Regions from separate parts of the Pantoea sp. Ep11b genome, predicted to be linked through region 3. Evidence: predicted binding sites of a transcription regulator. Region 3 holds the regulator's gene; each other region holds the start of a gene.

The links. The regulator LexA, encoded in region 3, represses DNA repair genes until DNA is damaged. The targets are predictions, from matches to a motif close to TNCTGTATGTACATACAGNA.
Region 1: the regulator LexA is predicted to act here: its motif matches at 2,508-2,527, upstream of mutH (DNA mismatch repair endonuclease MutH).
Region 2: the regulator LexA is predicted to act here: its motif matches at 2,125-2,144, upstream of AB1748_RS09970 (metal-dependent hydrolase).

Annotation. Positions count from the first base shown of each region.
Region 1 is NZ_CP160631.1:3,565,025-3,572,021, forward strand. It holds gene ptsP (phosphoenolpyruvate--protein phosphotransferase) at 1-1,534, opposite strand, end outside; gene rppH (RNA pyrophosphohydrolase) at 1,547-2,074, opposite strand; gene mutH (DNA mismatch repair endonuclease MutH) at 2,759-3,436, shown strand; gene AB1748_RS16735 (TerC family protein) at 3,535-4,245, shown strand; gene AB1748_RS16740 (YgdI/YgdR family lipoprotein) at 4,364-4,582, shown strand; gene AB1748_RS16745 (NADP(H)-dependent aldo-keto reductase) at 4,723-5,763, shown strand; gene AB1748_RS16750 (GNAT family N-acetyltransferase) at 5,802-6,254, opposite strand; gene lysA (diaminopimelate decarboxylase) at 6,416-6,997, opposite strand, start outside.
Region 2 is NZ_CP160631.1:2,096,260-2,103,256, reverse strand. It holds gene hxpB (hexitol phosphatase HxpB) at 1-239, shown strand, start outside; gene kduI (5-dehydro-4-deoxy-D-glucuronate isomerase) at 411-1,247, shown strand; gene kduD (2-dehydro-3-deoxy-D-gluconate 5-dehydrogenase KduD) at 1,265-2,026, shown strand; gene AB1748_RS09970 (metal-dependent hydrolase) at 2,167-2,757, shown strand; gene AB1748_RS09965 (L-cystine transporter) at 2,909-4,300, shown strand; gene AB1748_RS09960 (DUF6515 family protein) at 4,483-4,890, shown strand; gene osmE (osmotically-inducible lipoprotein OsmE) at 4,952-5,287, opposite strand; gene AB1748_RS09950 (multidrug effflux MFS transporter) at 5,570-6,772, shown strand; gene nadE (ammonia-dependent NAD(+) synthetase) at 6,891-6,997, shown strand, end outside.
Region 3 is NZ_CP160631.1:705,754-712,750, forward strand. It holds gene ubiA (4-hydroxybenzoate octaprenyltransferase) at 1-679, shown strand, start outside; gene plsB (glycerol-3-phosphate 1-O-acyltransferase PlsB) at 792-3,215, opposite strand; gene AB1748_RS03270 (diacylglycerol kinase) at 3,344-3,712, shown strand; gene lexA (transcriptional repressor LexA) at 3,818-4,432, shown strand; gene dinF (MATE family efflux transporter DinF) at 4,533-5,855, shown strand; gene AB1748_RS03285 (CsbD family protein) at 6,016-6,228, shown strand; gene zur (zinc uptake transcriptional repressor Zur) at 6,282-6,803, opposite strand.

The DNA of each region.
Region 1 (6,997 bases), 1.0 Mb from region 3:
GCATATAAGGCAGCTGCTTATCAGCCCCGACATCGAGCGTTCGCAGCGTCACCGGCTTATCGTGAAACAGCTGCAACATGCCCTGATACTGTGCCACCTGCTCCTCTTCCGACGGGAAGCCGTTCTGCAGCATAAAGGGGATTTCGGTGCGGTAGAGGCCGATGCCATCCACCCAGCTGCCCAGCGCCTGCTCATGCTCCGGGCTTAAGCCAGCGTTCAGCATCACCTGCACGCGCTCGCCACTTTTCAGCTCACCCGGCTGGTCGACGACCCCTTCCGCCATCCTGCTCAGCGCATTCTCTTCGCTGATCAGCCGCTGATACTCCTGCACCAGCACCGGCTCGGGATCGATCAACAGCTCACCACGGTAGCCATCGACGATCAGCAGGCGTTTATTGAGCTGATGAGGCTGAATATCTGCCCCCATCACCGTCGGAATGCCCATGGCACGCGTCAGGATAGCGGCGTGCGAGTTGGCCGCGCCATCACGCACCACCACGCCCGCCAGCCGCTCCTGCGGCAGCTCCGCTAAGGTGGTGGCGGTCAGCTCATCGGCCACCAGCACAAAACGCTCCGGCCAGGCGTTGGTCCCGACCAGCGTATCATCGAGGTGAAACAGCAGCCGCTGACCCAGCACCCGCAGATCGCCTGCGCGTTCGCGCAGATAGCTGTCACTCAGGCTGGCGAACTGCTTAGCAAATTTCTCGATGACCTGCTTTACGGCCCATTCGGCGACGGATCCGCGCTCGATCTCCGCGAAGAGATCCTTCTTCAGCCGGGCATCGGTCAACAGGTGAGAGTAGAGATCGAAGATAGCCGCGCTCTCTTTCTGGGCGCTGGCGCTGAAACGTTTGCTGAAGCGACGAAATTCATTGGCCGCTTCGCTCATGGCGAGCGACAGACGTTCGCGCTCACGCTGAACATCCAGCGTGGAGGCGGCGGAAACCTGATCGAGCAGTGGCTGTGTCTCATCGACCCAGCCCGGCGCCACGGCGACACCCGGTGCTGCCGCAATAGCACGCACCCGCGTCTGCCGGAACTGACCAAACAGTTGCCCCATCTGAGACTGCGACAGCAGCGTCGCCATCTGCGTGGCCAGCGTGACCAGAAACGACTCTTCGCTTTCATCAAACTGACGGTGTTCGCGCTGCTGCACTACCAGCACGCCGAGCAGCTGGCGACGACTGATAATGGGGACGCCGAGGAAGGAGCGATAGCGCTCCTCTTTCACTGAGGGAATATATTTGAAACTGGGGTGGCTCTGCGCATCCGCGAGGTTGATCGGTTCGGCCAGACGGCCCACTAAACCGACAATCCCTTCATCAAACGCCAGCGTCACCGTGCGGCCACGCGGCTTTTTAAGTCCGCGCGTCGCCATCAGGTAATAGCAGCGACGATCGTGGTCGGCGAGGTAAACGGAACAGACTTCCGTTTCCATCGCCAGACAGATCTCATTGACCAGAATGTCGAGTGCTTCATTGAGACGCGGCGCACTCGCCACTTTTTCTACAATTTCGCGCAACTGAGTGAGCATAAAGGGCGTGGCCTATCCTCTCTTACGTCGATGGGCAGGATTATTTCGCTGCCCCGCACTCTCCTGCATAGTCATCACCACGCCAGCGAATTCCTTCATCACCCGACGGTAGACATCGCGCTTGAAGGAGACAACCTGACGTACCGGATACCAGAAGCTGACCCAGCGCCAGCCGTCAAACTCCGGCGTGCTGCTGTGCTGCACATTGATATCCGCGTCATTACACATTAACTGCAAGAGAAACCACTTCTGTTTCTGGCCGATACATACCGGCTTTGTGTCCCAACGCACCAAACGTTTTGGCAACTTGTAACGCAACCAGTTACGGGTAGAAGCAAGTATTCGCACATCTTTCCGGTGTAATCCGACCTCTTCGAACAGTTCGCGATACATCGCCTGCTCTGCGGTTTCACCGGGATTGATGCCTCCCTGAGGAAATTGCCAGGAGTGCTGTCCAAAGCGCCTGGCCCATAACACTTGTCCCTGCCGGTTACAGATTACGATACCAACATTCGGGCGGTAGCCATCATCATCGATCACCGGACTACCTCAAAGCAAAATTTGAATGCGCTGATTGTTTCACACTCCTTACAGGCGGTAAACCACTGGATTCATGAGGGGTTAAGTCCTATTTATCGGGATAACTCACAGAAAATCGCGAAGTTATAAACAACAACCGCAAAAAAGATCGATCTTATTCACTATTTCTGTGGATAGCTTTGTGCAGAACGCGGGAGTTAACTGAATAACCCCCCAGGCGGGTAACGGATAGGCGGAATCAGAAAACTTATTATCTTACTGATTATATTGCCATTAAATTCAGAACGGTTATGCGGATGCTTTTTACAGACAGCGAATAGTTTTGCGACGGCTGACAAATGGTTAAAATTTAGCCGCTGCCTTTTTTATCCACAGATAATCGCTCAGAGTCAGGTCAGAGCGGTGAAATTATGCTCAGATCGCGAAAAGTCAAGGCTGTAAATGGAACCAGTACCGCACACAATGGGGGGTTATCCCATTTTTCTGTGGATAACCGGACTGGAGATCCTGTTCATTCTTGCGGGTAAGCTGGGATAACCCGGGCTTCCTGTGGATGACCCAAAGGCTCTGCAGTAAAAAAAGCGCGATCAATCATGTTATTATCGCTCCCGGAGACGGTTTATTTTCGTCAACGGTTTTATCTGTCCGCCTCTGTACATTTTTTAACCACCACGAGTGAGCAACATGAGTAACCAGCCCGGACCACCCGAAGACGAAGCCAGCCTGCTGGCACGCGCCCAGGCGTTAGCCGGATTCACCCTGGAAACACTGGCGGCGCGCGCGGGCCTGCCGATGCCTGCCGATCTGAAACGTGATAAAGGCTGGGTCGGAATGCTGCTGGAGTGGCACCTTGGTGCCTGCGCTGGCAGCAAAGCGGAACAGGATTTTGCGCATCTGGGCATTGAACTGAAAACCATCCCGATTGATGCGCAGGGTAAACCGCTGGAAACTACCTTTGTCTGCGTCGCGCCCCTGACCGGCAACAGCGGCGTCACCTGGCAGACCAGCCATGTCCGCCATAAGCTGGCCCGCGTCCTCTGGATCCCGGTGGAAGGCGAACGGGCGATCCCATTGCGTGAACGCCGTGTCGGCGCGCCGCTGTTATGGAGCCCGGACGAGAAAGAAGATGAGATGCTGCGCCAGGACTGGGAAGAGCTGATGGATATGATCGTGCTGGGACGCGTCGAGCAGATCACGGCACGCCATGGTGCCTGGCTGCAGATCCGTCCTAAAGCCGCCAACAGCAAGGCACTGACCGAAGGTATTGGCGATCAGGGCCAGCCGATCATGACCCTGCCGCGCGGCTTTTACCTCAAAAAGAGTTTCACCGGGCCACTGCTGGCGCGCCATTTTCTGCTCTGAATCGCCTTCAATACTGACAGGACCGCAATTTTGCGGGAGATCGGCGAACCGAATGCGTATAATCGCCGTTTACTTTTCGTTTAGGATTGAATGTCGGTATGTTTGAGTGGATTTCTGATCCCAACGCCTGGCTGGCGCTGGGTACCCTGACCATCCTTGAGGTGGTGCTGGGTATCGATAACATCATTTTCCTGTCACTGGTGGTCGCAAAACTGCCGAAACATCAGCAAGCCAGCGCACGCCGCATCGGTCTGATGGGCGCGATGTTAATGCGTCTGGGCCTGCTGGCTTCCATTGCGTGGGTCGCGCGTCTGACTAACCCGCTGTTCACGCTGATGGATCACCCCTTCTCCGCGCGCGATCTGATCCTGCTGTTTGGGGGCCTGTTCCTGCTGTGGAAATCGAGCATGGAGATCCATGAAACGATTGAAGGTGGCGAAGGCGAACATAATACGCGCGTGCACTCCTTCCTGGGCGCGATTGTGCAGATCATGATGCTCGACATCATTTTCAGCCTCGACTCCGTCATCACCGCCATCGGCCTTTCCGATCATCTGTTCATCATGATGGCGGCGGTCGTGATTGCCGTGTTTATGATGATGTTCGCCGCGCGAGCCATTGGTGAGTTTGTCGACCGCCATCCGTCCGTGAAAATGCTGGCGCTCTCTTTCCTGATTCTGGTCGGTTTTACCCTGATTCTGGAGAGTTTTGCGGTGCACGTACCAAAAGGTTACATTTATTTCGCCATGTTCTTCTCAATGGCGGTTGAGTGTCTTAACCTGATGCGCAGTAAGAAAAAGCACGCCTGAGAAAGTCAAGGGCGAGCCTGCTCGCCCGGTTATTTTCAGATTCCTTCGATTAACCCCGCCAGCAAAACCATTTATTACTACACTTTTTGCAATTGACGATTTGTGAGGATAAGGCGTGATGAGAGGGTTGGCAGGGGCAGCACTGATAGTAATGACCGCAGCATGCTTAAGCGGATGCAGTTCTGATTATGTTATGGCGACCAAAGATGGCCGGATGATCATGACCGAGGGGAAGCCCAGCATCGATAAAGAGACGGGCCTGGTGGAATACACCGATCAGACAGGCCACGCCGTGCAGATTAACAGCGATGAGGTCTCAACGATCATTGAACGTTAAGTACCTGTTTTGATCACCTGTCAACGATTCCCCGCTGACAGGTGATTTCCCCGACTTTTCCCCCTTCCTTCCCCGCCGTTGCTCGCGCTATAGTCCCTGAGGACACAACATTCCGTTCCATAAAGAAAAGGACGCTGGCAATGCACTATCATCGTATTCCCCACAGCACGCTGGAAGTGAGTCAGCTGGGACTGGGCACTATGACGTTTGGCGAACAGAATAGCGAAGCCGACGCGCATGCTCAGCTGGATTTGGCTATCCGTTCCGGCATCAACCTGATTGATACTGCCGAGATGTATCCGGTGCCACCGCGCCCGGAAACCCAGGGTCTGACTGAACGCTATATTGGCAGCTGGCTTAAACAGCGCGGTTGTCGCGACAAAGTCATTCTGGCCAGCAAAGTCGCCGGACCAACGCGCGGCGCTGATGCCTCCATTCGTCCCGATATGGCGCTGGATCGTAAAAATATCCGTGCCGCGCTCGACGCCAGCCTGAAACGCCTGAACACCGACTACCTTGATCTCTACCAGCTGCACTGGCCTCAGCGCCAGACCAACTTTTTTGGCAAGCTCGGCTATCAGTACAGCGAAACCACCGCACAGGTGACGCTGCTGGAGACGCTGGAAGCACTGACTGAACAGGTGCGCGCCGGTAAGATCCGCTATATCGGCGTGTCGAATGAAACCGCGTGGGGCGTAATGCGCTACCTGCAGCTGGCGGAAAAACATGAGCTGCCGCGTATCGTCAGCATTCAGAATCCCTACAGCCTGCTGAACCGCAGCTTTGAGGTGGGTCTGGCGGAGATCAGCCAGCATGAAGGGGTTGAGCTGCTGGCCTACTCCAGCCTGGCCTTTGGCACGCTGAGCGGCAAATATCTCAACGGCGCACAGCCCGCAGGCGCGCGTAACACGCTGTTCAGCCGCTTCACCCGCTACAGCGGCGAGCAGTCACAGCAGGCGATTGCCGAATATGTGGCTCTGGCTCAGCAGCATCAGATCGATCCGTCGCAGATGGCACTCGCCTATGTGCGTCAGCAGCCATTTGTAGCCAGCACGCTGCTGGGTGCCACCACGCTTGAGCAGCTGCAGATGAATATCGACAGCTTCAATCTGACCTTAAATGCAGAGATCCTGGAAGGTATTGAGGCGATCCATCGTCGCTATACCTATCCGGCTCCCTGATCACGCCTGCCAGCTGCCTCCCTGGCGGCTGGCCTCGCTTACAGGTCGCGGCAATAGAGCATGACCGGTTTGTCAGGATACTCCAGGGCTTCACCCTGTGGCAGCCAGCCAGACCGTTCGTAGTAGCCCGAAAAAGTGGACCATAGCCACAATCGCGGATAGCCCTGTTCCCGTGCCCACGCAATGACGTGCTGCTGCAACGCCTCACTCACGCCTTTGCCCCTTGCCGGTTCATCCACATAGAGAGCCGCCAGCCAGGGAAAGAGATCCTGACGGCTGATGAGGTCGCAGCGCCAGAAGCCGACGGTGCCGATCGCCCTGCCCGCCTCGATTGCAACAAAGGTGATCGGAAATTCAGCGCCGCTCAGGCTGCTGTTCACCACGCTGGCGAAAAACGCCCGGCTGTTAGCATCACCAAATGCGCGCCACTGCCAGTCGATGATCTGATCGGCAAACTGCGGCATTTCACTGAGCGGAACGATCTTAATCACACTCTTATCCTTTACTGGGAGTACAGATCCGGGCTTGAGATATCGCTGAAGGCCGCGCCAGAAAAGGCGATTTTCTTCGTCACCGCACGCAGACGAGACAGAGCACGCAGCCGTAATACGGGTCGTTGCTGAGGCGGCACGCTGGCCGCCAGAGAGGGGAATTAGCTGATTTCCAGTGCCAGCAACGACTGAATCGTCTGCGCACGGCGGATCTCGCGCGGCTGGCCCTGTTCGAACAGCACTTCCGGGATCAGTGGACGGCTGTTGTAGTTAGAGGACATCGAAGCGCCGTAGGCACCCGTGTCGTGGAAGACCAGATAATCGCCCACCTTTGCCGCCGGAAGCGCACGCGGCTCGACCATGCCACCCTCAAGCTGGGTAAAAACATCGCCCGACTCGCACAGCGGGCCTGCCACCACAGTATCAAGGGTCTGCTGCTCATCAATCGCCCGTTCGTCACCCGCCATCAGCGAAATATGGTGATAGCTGCCGTACATCGAAGGACGCATCAGGTCACTGAAACCGGCGTCGACCAGCACGAAGTGACGGCTGCCCATCGACTTCACCGCCCGGACCTGCGACACCAGCACACCCGCCTCGGCTACCAGGAAGCGGCCGGGTTCGATCTCCAGCTTGACTGCGTGGCCCAGATGCTGAGCAATACGCTGGCGTGCCGCATCCCAGAGCCCGAAGTAGTGCGCGGTATCGATAGCCTCTTCGCCATAGCGGTAAGGCACAGAAAG
Region 2 (6,997 bases), 1.4 Mb from region 3:
TGCCATACAGCAAGCCGCATCCGCAGGTTTATCTCAACGCCGCTGACCGGCTGGCAATCGATCCGCTCAACTGCGTGACGCTGGAAGATTCGTTTAACGGCATGATCGCGACTAAAGCCGCGCGTATGCGGTCAATCGTGGTGCCCGCCGCGGAACATCGCGACGATCCCCGCTGGGCGCTGGCCGATGTGCGGCTGGCGAGCCTCAGCGAACTGACCCTGCACCATCTGCAGGGATAATCATCTGCCCGCCTGTGCGGGCTTTTTTTTGCCTGCTCTCCTCGCTTCATGATCCACGCCTCAAAAAATAAAACATCGTTTCATTTTTATTGAATTACCTTCTCACTCTTCCTAAGATGCACCTGTTCCCCCTTCGGGGCATCGACACCCTGACCTGCAGAGAGGCCTGAGATGGAGATTCGACAAAGCATTCACAGCGATCACGCCAGACAGCTCGACACCGGGGCGCTGCGGCGTGCGTTCCTGATTGAGAAAATATTTAGCGCGGATGATTACACCCTGACCTACAGCCATATCGACCGCATCATCATTGGTGGCGTAATGCCGGTGAACAGGCCGGTCACGATAGGGGATGAGATGGGAAAACAGCTGGGCGTCAGCTATTTCCTCGAACGCCGCGAGCTGGGCGTGATTAATATCGGCGGGCCGGGTCAGGCAGAGGTTGACGGTAAAATATGGGAGATCGGGCACGAAGAGGCACTCTATATCGGCAAAGGCGCGCGCACTCTGCAGTTCCGCAGCCTGGATCCGGCCCGACCCGCCCGCTTTTATTACAACAGCGCGCCCGCGCACTGCACTTACCCGGACAGAAAGATCACGTTGTCTGAGGCGGCCAGCACCACACTGGGCGCTGCCGCGACCGCTAATCGTCGTACCATCCACAGGTTTATCGTGCCGGATGTCCTGCCCACCTGCCAGCTCACTATGGGTCTTACCAGACTGGAGGAGGGCAGCCTGTGGAACACCATGCCCTGTCACACCCATGAACGCCGTATGGAAGTCTATTTCTATTTCGATCTGCCTGAGGAGAGCGCGGTTTTCCACATGATGGGAGAGCCGCAGCAGACCCGTCATCTGCTGGTGCATAACGAACAGGCGGTGATCTCACCCAGCTGGTCCATCCATGCCGGAGTTGGCACGCAGTGTTACGCCTTCATCTGGGGCATGGTGGGCGAGAATCAGGTCTTTGAGGACATGGACCCCGTCAACATCAGCGCACTGCGCTGAGCAGAGGAGAATCATCTATGGTACTAAACAGCTTTGATTTAGCAGGTAAAGTGGCCATCGTGACCGGCTGTAACACCGGCCTGGGCCAGGGCATGGCGCGGGGGCTGGCGCAGGCTGGCTGCGACATTGTGGGCGTCAACCGCGCGGCGGCGGATGAAACGCAGCGTCAGGTTGAAGCGCTGGGCCGCCGTTTCTGGCCGGTGACGGCCGACCTGGTGCGCAGCGAGGTGGCCACGCAGGTCGTGGAACAGGCTGTCGCCGCCGCAGGCCGGATCGACATTCTGGTGAACAATGCTGGCATTATCCGCCGCGAAGATGCGCTTAATTTCAGCGTACAGGACTGGGATGATGTGATGAACATCAACAGCAAGTCCGTGTTTTTTCTGGCACAGCAGGCCGCACGCCGCTTTATCGCGCAGGGGGGCGGCGGCAAGATTATCAATATCGCATCAATGCTGTCGTTTCAGGGCGGCATCCGCGTGCCCTCCTATACCGCCTCGAAAAGCGCGGTGATGGGGCTGACCCGCCTGATGGCAAACGAATGGGCGAAGCATGGCATCAATGTCAACGCCATCGCACCGGGTTACATGGCGACCGACAACACTGAACAGCTGCGTAACGATGCGGCGCGCAGTGAAGAGATTCTGGGGCGCATTCCGGCGGGCCGCTGGGGCGTGCCTGAAGATATGATGGGCCCGGTGGTGTTTCTGGCCTCCTCCGCCTCGGATTACGTTAACGGCTATACCCTGGCGGTCGATGGCGGCTGGCTGGCGCGTTAATCATTTGCGCGGGCAGTGTTTCATCACTGTCCGCGATGTTAAAAATATTCATGCTTCGTTACAGCGTCACATGTTCTCATTTACTGGACAAATCCCTATACTGGATGCATCGACAGTTTTCTTTGCAACCAGGTTCTATCATGACGGGCGAAGGCCACATCATTTTTGCCATTGCCAGCGCTATTTTCGCAAAGCGTGCTGAGCTGACACCCGTTCTGGCGCAGGCCGACTGGTGGCATCTTGTTCCCTCAGCGCTGCTGACCTGTCTGCTGCCTGACATCGACCACCCTAAATCTCTGCTGGGACAGCGACTGCGCTGGCTCTCGCATCCGATTGCGCGGGCGTTCGGGCACCGGGGCTTTACCCATAGTCTGCTGGCGGTAGCCGCCGGATTGTGGCTTTTTCAGATAAACCTGCCCCAGTCGTCGCCGATACCGCCGGACGTGCTGCAGGGGCTGACGCTGGGCTATCTCAGCCATATCGTGGCCGACATGCTGACGCCCGCCGGGGTGCCGCTGCTGTGGCCCTGCCGCTGGCGCTTCCGCCTGCCGATTCTGCGCAGTCAGAAAGGAAATCAGCTGGAGCGGGCGCTGTGCCTGGGACTGGTGGGCTATGCACTCTGGTTTCCGGTGGGGATGCCATCTTTTGGTGCAAACGGCTGGCCGACCCAGCTGTTTGATACGCTGCAGAATGGCGTCGGTCGGTTAATCTCCGCGCATCATGCGCAATAAATCAGCGTAAAACACCATTCAGTTATAAACCATACCATTTGGATATAAGGCACCCTCTTCGCCTGCTGTTACCATTCCTGCTGTCTTAATTCGTGATTAACATTATGCGGCCTTCCTGACCCGGAAGGCCGCATTACTCTGGAGTTTCAGTATGGACCTTCCTCTTACGCTTAATATCGTGGCCTTCGTGGTGCTGCTGGTATTGCTCTCCCGCTTCAGCCGTCAGAACTGGAGCCTGTCGAAAAAGGTGCTGACCGGTCTGGTGATCGGCGTGCTGTTCGGCCTGGTGTTACAGCTGATCTACGGCGAAAACAGCGCAGTGGTAAAAGCGTCAATCAGCTGGTTCAACATCGTCGGAAATGGCTATGTTCAGCTACTGCAGATGGTCGTGATGCCACTGGTGTTCGTCTCTATCCTCAGTGCGGTCGCCCGTCTGCATAACGCTTCGTCGCTGGGAAAAATCAGCGTACTGACGATCGGCGTTCTGCTGTTTACCACTGCCATCTCGGCGCTGGTGGGCGTCTTCGTCACCGGCCTGTTTGGGCTGAGCGCGGAAGGTCTGGTTCAGGGTGCGCAGGAAACGGCGCGTCTCAGTGCGATCCAGAGTAACTACGTGGGTAAAGTCGCCGATCTGACGGTGCCACAGCTGGTGCTCTCCTTTATCCCGAAAAATCCGTTCGCGGATCTGACCGGCGCGAATCCAACCTCGATCATCAGCGTCGTTATTTTTGCTGCCTTCCTGGGTGTGGCTGCTCTGCAGTTGCTCAAAGATGATGAGGTTAAAGGCCAGCGTGTGCTGGTGGCTATCGACACCCTGCAGTCGTGGGTTATGAAGCTGGTCCGTTTAGTGATGAAGCTGACCCCTTACGGCGTGCTGGCGCTGATGACCAAAGTGGTCGCCGGTTCTAACCTCCAGGACATTATCAAGCTGGGCAGCTTTGTGCTTGCCTCTTACCTTGGCCTGGCCATCATGTTTGGTGTCCATGCGCTGCTGCTGTCGGTCAACGGTATCAACCCGCTGCGCTTCTTCCGCAAAGTATGGCCGGTGATCACCTTCGCCTTTACCAGTCGCTCCAGTGCGGCCACGATTCCGCTGAGTGTTGAAACCCAGACCCGTCGTCTCGGCGTGCCTGAATCGATTGCCAGCTTCTCGGCCTCATTCGGTGCCACTATCGGTCAGAACGGCTGTGCCGGTCTCTATCCGACCATGCTGGCGGTGATGGTCGCGCCGACGGTGGGCATCAACCCGTTTGACCCGCTGTGGATTGCCACCCTGGTCGGCATGGTCACGCTGAGTTCAGCGGGCGTAGCGGGTGTCGGCGGCGGCGCCACCTTTGCGGCCCTGATTGTACTGCCTGCAATGGGCCTGCCGGTGACGCTGGTGGCACTGCTGATCTCCATCGAGCCGCTGATCGATATGGGCCGCACGGCGCTGAACGTCAATGGCTCCATGACCGCCGGCTCCCTGACCAGCCGCTGGCTGGGTCTGACCGACAAGCGCGTACTGGAAAGCGACGACAACGCGGAACTGGCGCACCGCTGATGGCTTTACACCTGGCGCGCCCGCGCCAGGTTCTCTTCTCTTCTCCATAATCTTCCCCGTTAATGGCGACGCCGTTAAGAAAGCGTTAAGCGTGGTAAAGAGGCGAAAATTTGCCGCTTTATTGCTTGTCTTTGCCCGTGAAAAAGCGAATTCTGCCTCCAGTTTTATGAGGAGAACGCCCGATGAAAAAAGTTATCGCCTCGTTTCTGACGCTGACGCTGCTTACGCCTGCGCTGGCGCTGGCTCACCCTGGTGACTGGGGCCCGCCCGGCGGCTGGGGACGGCATGGCGGACCCGGCCCGCACTGGGGCGGTCCCGGCCCCCACTGGGGTGGACCGCTGCGCTTCTTACCCGACGCCGCCACGGCGGTGCTGATCGGCGGGCTCACCTACTACCTGCTGAATGGCAGCTATTATCAGCGTCACGGCGATGAATATGTGGTGGTCGAGCCGCCGGAGGAGTCGCGGGTCAGCAATGAGATGCGGGTACTCGATTTTAATGGCAAACGCTTTTACGTGCAGGCAGGCCACTACTATCAGCGGCAGATCGATGGTGACTATGTTGAGGTGCCGCGTCCGGCCGGATTGTAACGCGTCCCCAACGAAAAACGGCCCGTCATCATGACGGGCCGTTTGCTATTCAGTGAGACGCTTACTGCTGAGCCTGCGGGTCAGTGTCATACTCCGCACAGCTCTGGAAACCGTAGTTCATCACACGGCCGGTATCGTTGTAGCTGACGAAGTAAGTCTGCGCTTTACCGTCACGCTGGCCCAGAACGTAGGTCTGGCAGGTGCCACGCGCGTGAACCATGGTGATTTCAGTCGATGGCGCACCGGCGATCTGACGAACCTGATCGCGGGTCATGCCCTTTTTAACATCCTTTACCACTGGCTTAGTCACGTAGCTTTCCGCACGATCGTAAGTCGTACAACCAGACAGTGCAGCCAGTGTCAGCGCCGCAGCGATACATCCCATCACTTTATTCATCTTGTTGTTCCTCATTGATTGTCCATGTGGAAACAAGCCTGGAACAGAAATGCTGATATATCAAGTTTATGAAGAACAATTCGTGGCACACTGACTGTCAGGATTCCGTAAAGAAGGCTGTGTTACTGTCAGCGCGCACGTATACTTCCCGGCCATCGGGGCAGCCGCCAGCGACCCTTTATGCGCGGCTGCACGCCTCTCTTTTAGCAGGCTGCAACCTGCCTCCGCTTTGCTGGCCTGCCCGATTTCTGTTCACGCCATCGCTGACAACGCTGAGGATAAATGACTCCTGTACACGCAAACCGTCTGACCTATGCCATCACACTTGGTCTGCTGGCCGCACTGGGCCCGCTCTGTATCGACCTCTATCTGCCAGCACTGCCGCAGCTGGCGCAGGATCTCCACACCGAAACCGCGACCGCGCAGCTGAGCCTGACCGCCGGTCTGCTGGGGCTGGGATTCGGCCAGTTACTGTTTGGCCCGATGAGCGATAAGGCGGGCCGTCTGCGTCCGCTGACACTGTCACTGAGCCTGCTGTTTATCGCCTCGCTGGGCTGTGCGCTGGCGCAGGATATCCACCAGCTGCTGCTGGCGCGCCTGTTTCAGGGATTAGCGGGCGCAGGCGGCGCGGTGCTCTCAAGGGCGATTGCCCGCGATATGTACAGCGGCCACGAACTGACGCGCTTCTTCGCGTTGCTGATGCTGGTCAATGGCCTGGCCCCGATCGGTGCGCCGGTGCTCGGCGGCGCGCTGATGACGATCCTGGACTGGCGAGGCATCTTTATGGTGCTGGGCGGCATTGCCATCCTGTTGATCCTGCTGGCGCGCTGGAAACTGCATGAAACGCTGCCTGAGGCGCGACGCAGTCAGGGGTCGATCCTGTCCGCCTACGCGGCACTCGGTCAGGTGGTGACCCACCGCCCCTTTATGGGCTTCTGCCTGACCCAGGGCTTTATGATGTCCGGCATGTTCGCCTATATCGGCGCCTCGCCCTTTGTGCTGCAACAGCTCTATGGCCTCTCGCCGCAGGCATTCAGCTTCTGCTTTGCGGCAAACGGCCTGGGCCTGATCATTGCCTCCCAGACCAGTGCCCGCCTCTGCCCGCTCTGGGGCGAATATCGGGTGCTGAAAGGCGGACTCACGCTGGCCTTTGTGGCCTCCGGCCTGCTGCTGCTGGCCGCGCTGTATCAGGCGCCGCTGCCCCTGCTGCTGGTGGCGCTCTTCTTTTCCATCGCCAGCAACGGGGTGATCGCCACCACCGCTTCCTCCCTGGCGATGCAGAGTCAGGGGCATCGGGCGGGCAGCGCGTCCGCCGTGATCGGCGTAACGATGTTCACGCTGGGGGCGATCACCGTGCCGATCACCGGCATCGGCGGTACCTCGGTCATGAGCATGTGCGCCACCATTTTTGGCTGCTTTATGATGGCGATCCTGATGTTCAGCGTGCTGGCAAAAAAACCGTCACAGCCGCTGAAAACTCACTGATTTCGCAACGATTAGCCAAAATCCGTTGCCGCTTTGGCTTGTTGTTTTCGCCAAGGCACGTTAGCTTTAATAACACGTTCGCATCGAGCCGACAGGCCACTGACCTGAGGAGAAGTTCATGTCACTGCAGCAGGAAATTATTGAAGCACTGGGTGTGAAGCCCACGATCGACGCCAGCCAGGAAGTGCGTGTCAGCGTCGATTTCCTTAAAGCCTATCTGAAACG
Region 3 (6,997 bases):
TGCCGACCGTAAGGTGGATGGGCACGTTGAGCGCACAAAGCATCGGCCTCTGGCCAGCGGGGCGGTGAGCGCCAGAGAGGCGAAGCTGCTGTTTGTCATCCTGGCGCTGGTGGCTTTTGCGCTGGTGCTGACCATGAACCTGATGACAATTCTGCTCTCCGTCGTCGGGCTGGCGCTGGCCTGGGTTTACCCCTTTATGAAGCGTTATACCCATCTGCCGCAGGTGGTGCTGGGTGCTGCCTTTGGCTGGGCAATTCCCATGGCGTGGTCAGCAGTTAGTGAGTCCTTACCTCTCGTCTGCTGGCTGGTGTTTATCGCCAATATCTGCTGGACGGTCGCCTATGATACGCAGTATGCGATGGTGGACAGGGATGACGATCTGAAGATTGGCGTGAAGTCGACCGCGATTCTGTTTGGCCGTTTTGACAAGCTGATCATCGGTCTGCTGCAGCTGGCGACCCTGGTGCTGATGGCGCTGGTGGGGATGATGCTGCATCTGAATGGTGCCTTCTACTGGACGCTGCTGCTGGCGGCGGCGCTGTTTGTTTATCAGCAGAAGCTGATCGCCGGGCGCGAACGGCAGCCCTGTTTTCAGGCGTTCCTGAATAATAACTATGTCGGGATGGTGCTGTTCCTTGGCGTGCTGATGAATACGCCGCCGTTCAGCCAGCTATTCTGACAGCGTTCCGGGTATAAAAGGCCGGTTCATTGCTGCCGTGCGCCTTCCGGGCTGAATTTCAGGCATAAAAAAGGCGACCTCATGAGGTCGCCTTTTTATCTGCAGGCAGATGTCAGTCGTGCGCCACGGCGGTTTCAATCGTCAGGCGAACGTCATTGGTCACCAGGTCTGCCAGAATGTGCCAGGTGGCCTGGGTCTGCGCGACATCGGCATCGCCGCGATCACTGATATACCCTTCGTCGCGCAGCGTCAGTACCAGCGAGGTGAAGACGGCTTTGTCGAAGAACTCCGGTGCGTTGATGCCGTGCAGTACCGACAGTCGCTGTGCCAGCGTCCGGCTCTCTTTTTCCAGCGTGCCACGGTTAATCGTTGGCTTGGCACTGAGAATGGAGAAGGTAATAGCGTAACGCTGCAGCGTTTCACGCACCCCGGCGGCCAGCAGTTGCAGCGTGCGGTAGCGCGCCGCAGTGAAGCGCAGCTCACCGGCTTCGCGCGTGATCAGGCCCTGACGCGCCAGCTCCTGACACAGGTCAGCCAGCAGTTGCGGCAGTTCATCGGTCTGCCAGCGCAGGAACAGCTCACTCTTCAGCATCGGGTAGATCAGGCTCACCTGACGCAGCAGTTCGGCTTCGCTCAGCGTCTGATGCTGCTGAACAATGGCGGCAATCAGCGACGGCATCACCAGCATGTGATGAATGTTGTTGCGATAGTAGGTCATCAGCACCGCCTGCTCGCGCGGCAGAATGATGATGTCACCGATACTGTCCTTTTCACTCTCAAACTTGTTCATGCCCATGGCGTGATCCAGCAGTGCTTCCGCTGAGAGATCGGGCACCGTCGCGTTGGGTGAGTAAGGCACATTGCGCAGAAGCTGGGTGTAGCACGCCAGCTGCTCAATCAGCTGTTCGCGCGTTAGTGAGCGCTGACGTGACGCCAGCAGGGCGGTGACACAGAGGTTCATGGCATTGGCTGCGCCCGCTTCATTGATCCGCACCATCAGGCTGGCAGCGATATCGTTGACGGTCGGCGTTAACCAGCTCGGACGCTGCGGCTCGATCGGATCGATGTCGTCGCGCCATTCCGGCACGCGCTTGTTGAGATAGTTAACCAGCGGCATCGGCTCGCCAAAGTTAACGTAGCCCTGGCCGAGATTACGCAGCTTGCGTAAGCCCCGTACCATCTGCATGAAGCCCTCTTTCTCTTTCGCCGCGCCGCGCAGCTCTTTGGCGTAAGTCCCCACTTCCATCACATGCTCATAGCCGATGTAGATCGGCACCAGCGTAATCGGGCGATTTCCGCCGCGCAGCATCGCCTGTAGCGTCATTGCCAGGGTGCCGGTTTTCGGGTCCAGCAGGCGACCGGTGCGTGAACGGCCCCCTTCGACAAAGTACTCAACCGAATAGCCACGGGTAAACAGCTCGCCGAGGTATTCGCGGAACACCGTGGCATAGAGCTTATTACCCTTAAAGGTACGACGGATAAAGAACGCGCCCAGACGACGGAAAATCGGGCCAGCCGGCCAGAAGTTGAGGTTGATACCGGCTGCGATATGCGGCGGCACCAGACCCTGATGGTAGAGCACATAGGAGAGCAGCAGATAATCCATGTGGCTGCGATGACAGGGCACATAGACGATCTCATGGCCATCCTGCGCCAGCTGACGCACTTTTTCGCCGCCGTTGACGTTGATGCCCTGATAGAGACGGCTCCAGAGCCAGCCCATGACACGGTCAGTGACACGAATTGCTTCATAGGAGAAGTTGGCCGCAATCTCTTCCATCATCTCGATGGCATTCTGCTGCGCTTTCTCGTGGGAGATCTTTTTGCTGCGTGCTTCATCTTCTACCGCTTTTTCAATCGCTTTGGATTGCAGCAGACGATTAAAGAGATCCTGACGCGCCGGTAAACGCGGGCCAATCGCGGCCAGCCGCTGACGGGCAAAATGAATACGGGCCACGCGGGCCAGCTTCTGGGCGATCGACTTGTCCGTTCCGTGTTCGGTTGCCATACGGCGCAGCGAAACGGTCGGCGAGAAGCGGACAAAACTGTCGCGTCCGTGCCAGATGACGGCAAAGAATTTCTGTACCCCGTTCAGGACCCGCAGATGGGGCGTTGGCTCGCCCTGAACTTCACGTCCCGGCGCGCGGCCAAACATCACGGTGACTGGCAGCATCTGAATATCCAGCGTGGGATTGTTTCGATGCAGATCGAGGTAGTCGTGAAAGATTTTCACGGATTCGACGCTGGGCACAAAATAGGGGAAAACGCGCGGACCATCGTGAATAAAGACGTGACGCGGCAGCAGCGCGCCGTCAATCTCCAGCGGAGAGAGCGGATCGGGCAGATGATGCCGCAGACACTGGGCGCGCAAAGTCAGTAAGTCGGCCTTCGAATCGTAAGGCAAAACATACATAATAGGCCGGGTCGGATCCAGACCATGTTCTGACACGGGATCGGCCGGAATGGCCTTACTTTTTACCAAAAACGACAGTGGTAAGTTAAGCAGTTTGTAATAGAGTTTACGCCAACCTGACATAGACAACATGAAGCCTCTTGTTAGCAAAGCGCCGCAAGCATACCAGAAAGTGCAGCGAAGATCTGTGGTGGTGCGAATTGCACGCAGCCCAGACATTGACGTCAATACGATGAAAGGGTTCCCCCATCATGGCAAATAACGCCACCGGACTTATCAGAATAGTTAAAGCCGCAGGTTACTCATGGCAGGGGCTGCGTGCCGCCTGGCAGCATGAAGCGGCATTTCGCCAGGAGGCGCTGGCCGCGCTGGTTGCCATTATTATCGCCTGCTGGCTGGATGTGGATGTAGTCTCACGTATCCTCATGATTGGGTCCGTGGTGCTGGTGGTCATTGTCGAAATCCTTAACAGTGCCATTGAAGCGGTAGTCGATCGCATCGGTCAGGAGCATCATCCGCTGGCTGGTCGGGCAAAAGATATGGGATCGGCCGCGGTGCTGATCAGCATTCTACTGGCTCTGTTTGTCTGGATCGCGCTGCTCTGGACACATTTGCGATAAGCGTTCCATATCGCGTCGGAAGCCGCGTTTTGCGGGACAATCGGTTTCCATTTCACCAATACCTGTATATACTCACAGCGACTGTATAAACAACCAGGGGGCGGGATGAAAGCATTAACCAGCAGGCAGCAGCAGGTCTATGACCTGATTCGCGACCATATTACTTCAACGGGCATGCCGCCTACGCGTGCCGAGATTGCCGCGCAGCTGGGATTCCGTTCGCCGAATGCGGCAGAAGAGCATCTGAAAGCGCTGGCGCGTAAAGGCGTCATCGAGATCGTGTCCGGTGCTTCGCGCGGCATCCGTCTGTTGATGGAAGAAGAAGCCTCAGAAGGCTTACCGCTGATTGGCCGGGTTGCTGCCGGTGAACCGATCATGGCGCAGGAACATATCGAAACCCACTACAAGGTGGATCCGGGCCTGTTTAAGCCGTCGGCTGACTTCCTGCTGCGCGTCAGCGGAATGTCGATGAAAGATATCGGGATTATGGATGGCGATCTGCTCGCGGTGCATAAGACCCAGGATGTGCGTAATGGTCAGGTCGTCGTGGCGCGCATCGATGATGAAGTCACGGTGAAGCGCTGGAAAAAGCAGGGCGCTATCGTGCATCTGCTGCCTGAAAACAGTGAATTTGACCCGATCGTGGTTGATACCCGTGCGCAGTCGCTGACTATTGAAGGTCTGGCCGTGGGCGTGGTTCGCAACGGCGAATGGCTCTGATTTTTCTGCCCGCGTGCATTCGCCCGCTCTGATGCTATTCTGTCTGCCCTAATTTTGTCGCTGCCCTGTCTGCGCAGCGACACTGAGCACGGAACGGCGAATGCGCTTTATCACGGCAACCGATAAAAATCTCTGGCGGCTTGCGCTGCCGATGATCCTTTCAAATATCACCGTGCCCCTGCTGGGCGTGGTCGATACCGCAGTTATTGGTCATCTCGACAGCCCTGTCTATCTTGGCGGGGTCGCGGTCGGGACCACCGTCACCAGTTTCCTCTTTATGCTGCTGCTTTTTTTGCGGATGAGTACCACCGGTCTCACGGCGCAGGCGCTGGGTGCGGGCGACAAAACGGCGCTGGCGCGGGCGCTGGTCCAGCCGCTGATCATTGCGCTGCTGGCCGGTGTGCTGTTTATCGTCTTACGCTATCCGATTATTCAGCTGGCAACGCAGCTGATCGGTGGCAGTCCCGAGGTCCTGGCGCAGGCTGCGCGGTTTATCCAAATCCGCTGGCTCAGCGCACCTGCCACGCTGGCAAATCTGGTGATCCTGGGCTGGCTGCTGGGCGTACAGTATGCGCGTGCGCCGGTGATCCTGCTGGTGGTGGGAAATCTGGTGAATATCGTGCTCGATCTCTGGCTGGTCATGGGTCTGCACTGGGGTGTCGCGGGGGCGGCCACCGCCACGGCGCTGGCTGAGTACATCACGCTGGGCGTTGGCAGCATCATGGTCTGGCGGGTGCTGAAACTGCACGGCATCACGCCAGCCCTGCTGAAACAGAGCTGGCGCGGTGACAGTGCCCGGCTGCTGCGCCTCAACCGGGATATCATGCTACGATCCCTGATGCTGCAGCTCTGTTTCGCCTCGCTGACCGTACTGGGCGCACGGCTCGGCCCCGATGTGGTCGCTGTTAACGCCGTCTTACTGATGTTCATTACCTTCACCGCCTACGCACTCGATGGCTTCGCCTATGCGGTAGAGGCATTTGCGGGAGAGGCGCATGGCGCTAAAGATGGCCGTAAACTGCTGCGTGTCTGGCACTCCGCCTGTCGTCAGGCGGTGGCCGTCGCGCTGTTCTTCTCGCTGGTCTATGCGATCGCCGGTCCGCAGATCGTGACGCTGTTGACCTCGCTGACGTCGCTGCAACAGACCGCCGATCGCTACCTGGTCTGGCAGGTCATCATGCCGCTGGCGGGCGTCTGGTGTTACCTGCTGGATGGCATGTTTATCGGTGCCACACGCGGTCGCGAGATGCGTAACAGCATGGTAATGGCCGCCGCAGGCTACTTCCTGACGCTGCTGAGCGTTCCGCTGCTGGGTAATCATGGACTGTGGCTGGCGGTAACCGTTTTTCTGGCGCTGCGTGGCCTGACGCTCTGGCTCATCTGGCGCAGGCACTGGCGTCAGAACAGCTGGTTTGAAGCCTGATTCAGCCAGGCTGGCAGAAGGGTACAGATTATTCTGTATTATTCTTCATTCTTGAATATGGCGACTACAATTAACTCTATACGGCGCTGTTAAGCAGCGATTTGTATCGAAGTTATGGCGAGTAGCCAGATAATTAAACCCCGAGGATTGGAGGTCTGCCATGAATAAAGACGAAGCGAGCGGCAACTGGAAGCAGTTCAAAGGCAAGATGAAAGAGAAATGGGGCAAGCTGACCGACGACGATATGCAGGTGATCGAAGGCAAACGCGACCAGCTGGTGGGCAAAATTCAGGAGCGTTACGGCTATGCGAAAGATGAAGCAGAGCGCGAAGTAACAGACTGGGAAACCCACAACAAAGATCATCGCTGGTAATCGAGCCCCTGTTCCGGTGAGCCTTCACCGGAACCGCTTTCAGGCGTTACAGCCTATCCCCGTTTTCCCCGTTTTTTTCCCTCCTCCTGATGATCATGTTCGCAGCTATCATGATGCGTACAGGCCGCCACTTCCGCACAGTTTTCACATAACCCATGCGCCTCGATCACGCTATGGCGCAGAGCAAACTGCGCTTCGCCCGCCAGCGTCGCAATTATGGTCTCCACGCCCTGCGCCTGTTTTTCCGAGACGGCAGCACAGCGATCGCAGACCAGCATCACCGAGGTATGCGCCGGGGCTTCAAAATGGTGGCACATAACATAGCTATTGTTGGACTCCACCCGATGGATGAAGCCCTGCTCCAGCAGGAAATCGAGCGCCCGATAGACCGTGGGCGGTTTGGCCTGAGGTTCACTGACCCGCAACTGGTCCAGCAGATCGTAGGCGCTGATAGAGCCAGGCTGTTCGGCCATCAGGCGCAGCACTTCAGCGCGCTGCGACGTCAGACGCACACCGCGTTGCAGGCACATTTTTTCGGCCTGGGTCAAAATTTGCTGCGACGTCATGGTTGTCATGAAAATTCTCCGCTGGATGAGTGATGTTATTTTATCACAATTGGCGGCGGGGTGCTGAAGTGGCTTCTGGCTTAAAAAAACAGCATTAATTGCCTGTTAAAACAGCATATTCAGCGTTTCAGCCCGCTTTTTTAACCTTAGTGAGGACAAATCAGATCCATTCCGAATCGACCGTCAGAGGATTTCAGGGGCAA